Regions from separate parts of the Lysinibacillus sp. NPDC094403 genome, predicted to be linked through region 3. Evidence: riboswitches for the same ligand, from Rfam matches in the RefSeq annotation. Region 3 holds a riboswitch; each other region holds the start of a gene.
The links. A riboswitch is a leader RNA that binds a small molecule or an ion and turns the genes downstream of it on or off. The one in region 3 is predicted to bind lysine.

Region 1: another riboswitch for lysine. It lies ahead of ACQKMV_RS10835 (aspartate kinase); the one in region 3 lies ahead of ACQKMV_RS18915 (amino acid permease).
Region 2: another riboswitch for lysine. It lies ahead of ACQKMV_RS06670 (transporter substrate-binding domain-containing protein); the one in region 3 lies ahead of ACQKMV_RS18915 (amino acid permease).

What each region holds. Positions count from the first base shown of each region.
Region 1 is NZ_JBNNTL010000005.1:183,233-186,523, reverse strand. It holds gene uvrC (excinuclease ABC subunit UvrC) at 1-681, shown strand, start outside; lysine riboswitch at 819-997, shown strand; gene ACQKMV_RS10835 (aspartate kinase) at 1,341-2,567, shown strand; gene ACQKMV_RS10830 (methyl-accepting chemotaxis protein) at 2,692-3,291, shown strand, end outside.
Region 2 is NZ_JBNNTL010000002.1:488,399-491,689, reverse strand. It holds gene odhB (2-oxoglutarate dehydrogenase complex dihydrolipoyllysine-residue succinyltransferase) at 1-1,054, shown strand, start outside; lysine riboswitch at 1,643-1,829, shown strand; gene ACQKMV_RS06670 (transporter substrate-binding domain-containing protein) at 1,946-2,806, shown strand; gene ACQKMV_RS06665 (amino acid ABC transporter permease) at 2,971-3,291, shown strand, end outside.
Region 3 is NZ_JBNNTL010000016.1:3,302-6,592, forward strand. It holds gene ACQKMV_RS18910 (CynX/NimT family MFS transporter) at 1-978, opposite strand, end outside; lysine riboswitch at 1,154-1,330, shown strand; gene ACQKMV_RS18915 (amino acid permease) at 1,417-2,880, shown strand.

The DNA of each region.
Region 1 (3,291 bases), on a different contig from region 3:
GAAGCTATGGGTATTTCTACGCCGTTACGGATTGAAGCCTTCGATAATAGTCATATGCATGGGACAGATGCTGTATCTGCAATGGTAGTATTTATCGATGGAAAACCTGCAAAGAAGGAGTATCGAAAGTACAAAACACGCACTGCTGCCAAGCACGATGATTACGGTGCAATGCAGGAAGTAATCCGTCGTCGATATACGCGAGTTTTAAAGGAAGGTCTGCCTTTGCCAGATTTAGTACTAATTGATGGTGGGAAGGGGCAAATGGAAGTAGCGCGAGAAGTATTAGAGGATGAGCTAGGCCTTGTCATTCCAATAGCTGGATTAGCAAAAGATGACAAGCACAATACGTCACAGCTTCTATTTGGTGATCCGCCTGAAGTAATTACATTGAAGCGCACAAGCGATGGCTTCTATTTACTGCAACGAATTCAGGACGAAGTACACCGCTTTGCTATTACCTTCTTACGACAGCAACACGAAAAGCATGCTATCCAATCTGTCCTCGATAATATAGAGGGTGTTGGTCCAAAGCGAAAACAGCAATTACTTAAGCATTTTGGCTCAGTCAAAAAAATTCGTGAGGCTAGTGAGCAGGCATTACAGGAAGCAGGAATGCCTGCTAATCTAGCTAGTAATATTCACGCCTATTTTCAACAGGAGACATTGTCAAAGGATTAGACATATGCTAAGGTTGTATATAACATTGATCTACAATATAGCAATGTTATATACGATGCCTTAGTTTTTAGTAGTTTCTATTTATACATAAACTAGAAATTTTTTCGCTAAGGTTCAATTAAATACATTCACTATTTAGTGATGATAGAGGTGCAAGATTCAAGAGTAGTGCATTAGAGGACGGACAAGTCCAGTGAAAATGTATGAAAGGGGAGCTTGCCGAAGTAGAGCATCGTTGTTTCCGATGCTTAGCTGGTTTTACATTTAAGAGATGTAGGACTGTCGATTCTAAACGTTTCGGAGAGCTATCACACATGCACAAGTTACTTTTATTGTACATGTTATAAGCAGCTTTCACGTTATGTGAGAGTTGCTTTTTTAGTTCTCTAGAGACAACATTTTCTCAAAGCAATTCTTACTATTATGGAATGATGCCAAAAGATTTTCCGTATAACCCCCGAGAGTAAAAGCTATTAATGCAAAAGTGGATCCATATTAAAATCTGTTCTTGATTAAAAAATTTAGAGCGGAGAACGGTAAGTGCTCACGCCGCTTTGCTTTTGTCTCATGCATGTCCCTGAAAATTGTTATTTTGGTGAAGAACCGCAAAAGTATAGCTACTTTATAATCAACGAAAAGTACGAAGGAGAATGATGAAGATGGCGAGAATTGTGATGAAATTTGGTGGTGCCACATTAGTATCAACAGAGCACATTCAAAATGTTGCTAAAAAGGCGATTGCAGAAAAGCAAAGAGGTTTTGATGTTGTCGTTGTCACTACAGCTATGAGGGATATGGCAAAAGAATTAGCAAAAATGGCTCGTGATCTATCAGACAATGCATCTAAGCGTGAACTAGACGCACTATTTTCAACAAGCTCACAACTATCAAGTGCGTTAGTGGCAATTGCTTTGCAGGAAGAAGGATATGATGCAGTGTCATTAACAGGCTGGCAGGCAGGTATTCAGACTGATGCTATACATGGCAATGCACGTATTGATGAGATTGATGTAAGTCGAATTGACGAGCATTTTACTCAGGGGAAAATTGTAATCGTTGCTGGGGAACAGGGTATCGATAATTTACGGAATATTACGACGCTTGGTAAAGGTGGGGCGGAAACGGCGACTATAGCTATTGCTGCAGCATTGAAGGCGGAGCGCGTAGATATTTACACGAATGTGGATGGAGTCTATACAGCTGATCCAAGTTACGTTGCTGGGGCACAAAAACTAAAAGAAATTTCCTATGATGAGATGCTAGAGTTATCAAACTTAGGATCACAAATTTTACACCCGAGAGCTGTTGAGTTAGCAAAGAAGTTTCAAATCCCGGTTATAATTCGGTCGAGCGAAATAGATACAGTAGGTACTTTATTGAAGGAGGAAGTTGAAATGGAGAAAAATTTAATTGTACGTGGTGTTGCCTATGAGTCAGACGTTATTCGTTTAACGGTTGGCTATGATGCTTATTCTAATGCTTCGTTAGCAGATATGTTCACAATACTTGCAGAGAATCGCATAAACGTCGATATAATCGTACAAGCAATAATTGATGGTTTAAAGCCAACTGTATCATTTACCATTTTGAAAGAGGAGTTCGCCGAAGCATTACGTGTTCTAGAAGATAGCAAATTATCACTAGGGTTTAGTTTTGCTGATTTTGAAATCGGCTTAGCAAAAGTCTCTATAATTGGCTCAGGTATGGCATCTAATCCAGGGGTGGCTGCTCGTATGTTTGATCGTCTACGTCGTGAAGGTATCCCTGTGAAAATGGTAAGTACTTCTGAAATAAAAGTGTCTGTCGTTGTTCCTCAAAACGAAATGATTCGTGCAGCAAATGCATTACATGATGAGTTTAATTTAGAACAAACACTTTACATATAAAATTGAATAAGATGTGTCAGTAATTGGCACATCTTTTTTTGTTTACAACAATTTAATACTTTATCCAATTTTATTATTATATAATAAAATGTGACATGTTTTACCAAGGGAAAGGTGGGTTTGTATGGTCTTATTCGGTTTATTTCAAAAGCCAATGGATGAAACCGTTGAGAAACACAACGATTTAGAAATACAAATTTTAAAAAAGCGAATTCTGGAATTGGAACTAGAGCAGGAAAGCATTGATGTGAAAAATGCGATTTTAGACTTTGTACTAGCGCACATGGAGTTAATTAATTTTCAAACGGCTTTAAAGGTTAAAAATGTCTCAACGAGTGTAGGGGATATTTCTTCGATGAGTGAAGAAATGTCGTCAAATACAGAAGAGATGCTTGCGGTTGAGCAAAATGTAAATGCAAACATTCAAGAAATAAAACAGCATTCATTACTACTTGTAGAGGAAATGGAATCATCCATTACAAAAGGGGAGATAGTTCAGGAGTTGTTGATCAAAGGAGCTCGATCAACAGAGCAGTTGAATGATGAAGTAATTAAAATGGATGATATTAGTAAAAGTGTAACCGGGCTTGCCGATCAAACACAACTACTAGCCTTAAATGCCTCCATTGAAGCCGCACGTGCTGGTGAGCATGGGAAGGGCTTTAATGTTGTCGCGATGGAGGTAGGGAAGCTAGCCAATAGCTCGAAAGGTTCATTGCAAGAA
Region 2 (3,291 bases), on a different contig from region 3:
AGGCGATACTGTACTTGTAGGTCAAGTTATCGCAGTTGTAGAAGCTGGCGAAGGTGCAGCACCTGCTCCAGCGGCACCAGTTGAAGCAGCAGCTCCAGCTCCAGCAGCGCCACAAGCAGCACCTGCTCCTGTAGCAGCAGCTCCAGTTGTAGAAGAAACTTCTGGTGAGCGTGTAATCGCATCTCCAGCAGCTCGTAGACTTGCTCGTGAAAAAGGTATTGACCTTGCTGCTGTATCTCCAGTAGATCCACAAGGCCGTGTACGTGTACAAGACGTTGCAGCTCATGGTACAGCTCCAGTAGCAGCACCACAAGCAGCTCCAGCAGCACCTAAAGCAGTTGCAGCTGTAGATGAATCACGTGTGACTGTTGAAAAAATGAGCCGTCGTCGCCAAACAATTGCAAAACGCTTACTTGAAGTAAAACAATCTACAGCAATGTTAACAACATTCAACGAAGTAGATATGACAAACGTTATGGCTTTACGTTCTCGTAAAAAAGACCAATTCTTCGAGTCAACTGGCTCAAAACTTGGTTTCATGTCATTCTTCACTAAAGCTGTAGTTGCAGCACTTAAAAAATATCCATATGTTAACGCACAAATCGCTGGTGATGAAATTCACTTAAACAACTTCTTTGATATCGGTGTAGCTGTATCAACTGAAGAAGGTTTAGTAGTACCAGTTGTACGTGACGCTGACCGCAAAAACTTTGCTGAAATTGAAGATTCAATCGCAGACCTAGCGAAAAAAGCACGCGACAAAAAATTAGGTTTAGCTGATCTTCAAGGTGGCTCATTCACAATTACAAATGGTGGGGTATTCGGTTCATTAATGTCTACACCTATCATGAATGGTACACAAGCTGGTATCCTTGGTATGCATACTATCAAAAAACGTCCAGTTGAAGTGAATGGTGAAGTAGAAATTCGCCCAATGATGTACTTAGCACTTTCTTATGACCACCGTATTATCGATGGTAAAGATTCTGTAGGTTTCCTTAAAACTGTTAAAGAACTACTTGAAAACCCAGAAGATTTATTATTAAATTCTTAATTCCTGAGTTTGGTAAAACCCTGCGAACATTGTTTCGCAGGGTTTTTTCTTTTTATATGGAGCATTTATTAAATGCGAGGGAATAAAGAGCTATAGGGACGGAAAGAAAAGCCAGAGTGACGGATGAAGCAATCGAAGCAACGAGAAAAAGAGCTAAAGCGACGGATGAAGTATTCAAACCGACGGATATGTTGTCCCAATGTATGCGAAAGCTTCACAGAAAGAAACGTATAGTGCAAAGGGTATTATCTTTACTGTTCCACAATTTCTTTTGAATTACTAAAGAGTAAGTTATATATTAATTATTTGCGTAATTTCTAGAAAACTAACTCATCATCTCATTTGTTATAAGCGTAACCATGTATATGAGTTGTTTGGAGTACGTATAATGAAGTATGGGCGACTTTACGGACTCTCTTGGCACTAATTATTTTCACCTTTGCAAAAGTGTATATAAGGCTTTAAAAAGGATAAAAAACTCTAATATTGTAATTAATCAGAAAAGTAATAATATTATCTTGACTATTAAGTTAGTTTTATAGTAGTATCTATATATCAATTAAATAAACAAACCTCACTTTTATCCTATTGTGAGGTAGAGGCGCGGTATTTATTAGTTCATTGTTGAGTATAAGCAAGCGAAGACGCAATGGAGAAGGAAATATCGCCGAAGTATAAAAGGAGCTCGTACTTTTATGCTGGGTCTGCAGTGAATAAGTGCAGGACTGTCCTAGTAAATTATTTTCCAGGTTTACTAGGTTGTGCTATCTCGGAATGATGGAATTATAGTGAGGATTTGGGCAACTGTTAAAAAAAGTAAGACCTAAGTTCAGTACTTAGGTCTTTTTTGGTACAGTTGTCTTATTTTTTTACAGAAAAGGGGAATGTTTCATGAAAAGAAAATTGTTGGTATTGATGTTGACCGTAATGACAGCAATTATGTTAGCAGCTTGTGGTGCTGGAGGCAAAAAGGATACGACATCGTCTAATGGAGGTGCAAGTTCTGATACGAAAGAAAAAGGTGTGTTCCGTATCGGCATGGAGGCAGGTTATGCTCCGTTTAACTGGACGCAGCAAGATGATGCAAATGGTGCAGTAAAAATTGCAGATAATGCAGAATATGCTGGTGGCTATGATGTGCAAATGGCGAAAAAAATCGCTGAAGGCTTAGGAAAAGAATTAGTTATCGTAAAATTGGAGTGGGATGGTTTAGTACCTGCACTACAATCCAATAAAATTGATGCAATCATTGCAGGTATGTCACCTACTGCAGAGCGTAAAAAAACAATTGATTTCACTGAAAACTACTATACGTCTGATTTTGTGATGGTCATTAAAGAAGGCAGTAAATATGAAAATGCAAAATCTATCCAAGATTTCTCTGGTGCTAAAATTACATCACAATTAAATACATCTAACTATGAAGTTATCGATCAGATTAAAGATGTAAAAAAACAAACTGCAATGGATAACTTCCCAGCAATGCGTGTAGCGTTAGAAGCTGGAAAAATTGACGGCTATGTTGCAGAACGTCCAGAAGGTATTTCCGCTGCTGCTGCAAACGATAAGTTTACTTATGTTAAGTTTGAACAAGGCTTTGATACTGATATTTCAAATACATCGATTGCAGTTGGTTTACGTAAAGGTGATGCAGATCTTGAAAAAATTAATGAAATTTTAAAAGGTATTTCTGAAGAGGATCGCCAAAAAGTTATGGAAGAAGCAATTCATCAACAACCAGCAGCACAATAACTTGAATGCACGGGCTAACAGCTAGCCCGTGTAATAAATAACAATCTCTCTAAATATTAATAATGTCTTAGCTAAAAGTTTCATAAGATAAAAGAAACAGAAAACGGTAGAGGGCTAAGACGACTGTAACAAACAAGCAACACGACGTTGTTAGGAGGAACATCATGAGTCTGGATTGGATTATTTCTATTGTTGAGAACAACTGGCAAATGTTTTTAAGAGGTGCGTATTTTACATTACTTATTTCAATTAGTAGTACAATTATTGGTGCACTTATCGGATTTTTTATCGGAATTATGCATACCATCAAGGTTCGTAAAAAGGGTGTAAAATTCTATAGCTTAAAGCTCATTAATTTTTTACTAACATGCTATGTTGAATTCTTCCGTGGTACACCAATGATTGTACAAGCAATGGTTGTATTTTACGGATTAGATATGGCATTTGGCATTGATATGCACTTTATTACGGCTGGTATTTTAGTT
Region 3 (3,291 bases):
TGAGAATGAAGCTCCTCCGGCTAAGCCTAGTAGCACCATCCACTGTATAGCGAGGCTTGTCCATTCCATAACTACTCCGATAAATCCAATTAAGTAAAATGCCGTAAACATTAATACGAGAGGTCGTTGAGATGTCATTTTACTAGCGATAATAGGCACAGCTAAAGCCATTGGGACTTGTGAAAATTGCATGATGGAAAACATCCAGCCTGCACGATCTGCAGCTAATCCTTGTGCCATATATATTTCAGGAATCCAAGCGGCAGTTGTATAAAATAATAATGACTGTAATCCCATAGCCCCTGTCACTGCCCAAGTAACAGGTGATTTCCATAATGGTGTACGTTCTTTCGTAGTCTTAACAGTCGGTTCAGGCTTATTAAATTTCAACTGTGGAATCCAAATTAAGATGGTTAACACTACAAGAACAAGTGCGATTGCCAGTGCACCTTGCCAACCAAGTGATGAATTGGCAACAGGATAACTAATGCCAGCACCGAGTCCAGCTGTCAAATTCATCGACATTGTGAAAAATGCCATAAGCAAACCTACGTGATAGGGAAACTTCAATTTAATTAATCCGGGAATTAGTACGTTACCGAATGAAATGGCTATACCAATTAGCGCAGTACCAAATACGAGCAAACTAGTTGTGCCAAGGGAACGTAGTACAATCCCTAACGCTAAAAGAATAGTTGATAAAAATAATGTTAATTCTAGCCCAAATTTACGTGCAACATTTGGTGCGAATGGTGAAATGATTGCAAATGCTAGTAATGGGATTGTTGTTAGAAAGCCAGCTAGTATATTGGATATGCCGAGATCTTCACGGATAAAGGAAATAATAGGGCCAACAACTGTTAGCGGCATACGTAGTGTCGAGGCAATGCAAATTACGCCGATAACTAGTAATAAGGTTGTACCTTTCCAGTTAATTTTCCTGCTAGGATAAGTATCGGTATGTTCATGAGTAGTCAAATAAATCCCCCCTGTTAGAACAATTATGATTGAACCACTATACCACTTTATCACAACGTTAAAAATAGTTGAAAATTCATAAAATACGGAATATTAATCGTGTTATTGAAATGTCATAGGTCATATGTTAAAATAGAACCCATCATAAATTTAATATTTATATGCCTCATGTTTGTATTGAGGTAGAGGTCGCGGTATTTAAGAGTATACTAATGGAAATGACAAGCATTAGAGATATTAGTTGAAAGGAAATACTGCCGAAGTGTGAGGGGACTTGAAAACCTCATGCTGGGGCTGTCTCCGAAAGGAACAGAACTGTCACGTTTGGACAACGTGTTGCGCTATCATTTTGAAAGAACAGAGGATTTACTTAGCCATCACAGCAACGTTCATGTGATGGCATTTTTTTGCCTCTTAAAAAAGGAAGGAAGCTATATTGTGAGTGAGATAAAAGTCAATCAGCTCGGCCATAAAGCGCCAAAGCTGAAAAAAGAATTAAAAAGCCGCCATATTACAATGATTTCATTAGGCGGTACAATCGGTACAGGATTGTTCTTAGCTAGTGGTGGTGCCATTGCACAAGCAGGCCCAGGCGGTGCATTACTCGCCTATGCATTAATCGGTATCATGGTGTATTTTTTAATGACGAGTTTAGGCGAAATGGCAGCCTATATGCCATCATCGGGTTCATTTAGTACGTATGCTACAAAATTTGTAGACCCAGCTCTAGGCTTTGCACTTGGTTGGAACTACTGGTACAACTGGGCAATTACAATTGCAGCGGAAATTTCAGCTGTCTCATTAATTATGAAATATTGGTTCCCAGATAGCTCATCTGCACTTTGGACTGTTATATTTATCGCTGTAGTTTTAACGTTTAATCTATTATCGGTAAAAAGCTATGGTGAAAGTGAATATTGGTTTGCAATGATAAAGGTTGTAACTGTAATCGTTTTTATTATCATCAGTTTCTTAATGATTTTCGGTATTTTAGGAGGTCAAGCTCCTGTAGGCTTTACGAATTTCTTTATTAGTGATGGACCATTCCACGGTGGCTTCCTTGCTACATTTGGTATTTTCTTAGCTGCAGGATTCTCGTTCCAAGGGACGGAGCTACTTGGAATAACAGCAGGTGAAACGGATGACCCTGGTAAAAATATTCCGAAAGCTGTTAAGTCTGTTTTCTGGAGAATTCTTTTATTCTATATTTTAGCGATTGGTGCAATTGGGATGCTGATTCCATTTACAGACGCACGTTTGCTATCTGAAGATATCGCTGTTTCGCCATTTACACTGGTGTTCGATCGTTTAGGAATTGCCTTCGCTGCATCATTGATGAATGCTATCATTCTAACGGCAATGCTGTCAGCAGGGAATTCAGGGCTTTACGCATCGTCACGTATGCTTTGGCAATTAGCGGTAGATGGACATGCACCGAAATTTTTCACAAAACTAAGCCGTCGAGGTATTCCGATTTACGCATTATTGGCAACTTTAGCTGTAGGCTGCCTAGCATTTTTAGCTTCATTCTTTGGTGATGGTGTGGTCTATATGTGGCTTCTAAATGCCTCTGGGATGTCTGGCTTCATTGCCTGGCTAGGAATTGCATTTAGTCATTACCGTTTCCGTCGAGCGTTCGAGGCACAGGGCTTAGATCCGAAATTGTTACCGTATAGAGCAAAGCTATTTCCATTCGGTCCGCTATTCGCCTTTACGGTTTGTATGATTGTTGTTATTGGACAAAACTACAGTGCCTTTATGGGTGATAAAGTAGATTGGTACGGAGTTCTTGTCTCATATATCGGTATTCCACTGTTCTTACTGTTATGGTTTGGCTATAAAATCAAGCATAAAACAAAAATGCTTCCATTAGAGCAATGTGATTTAAAAGTAGAACAATAAAAAAATTAAACTGTCCTGTGAGCCATAGAAAATGCTCGCAGGACAATTTTTTTAAGTTAAAAAATATTGATGAATTTGTAACCCAGACGTATCATCAAAACACTATAGGTGAACGTTCCAAGCTTTAAGCTCCAAAACCTCGTATCCCCATAATAGCAATCAGCGATCCGTAGAGTATAAGAATAAGCAAAATGATGAGTAATCCTAAAAATTTAGAAATACCTGGTTGTTTTGATTTAATTCCGGATATCCCCCAAAAAATACTCATTATCCAGAGTAGAGCACCTACATAAAAGTAAATCCCAAAAATACCGTTCTTACTTAATAAACTAGCATAAAACAATAACAACCCTATAATACAAAATGTAATAGAAAAAAACCGTAATTCCTTCTAAAAGTCATTTCTCCAGC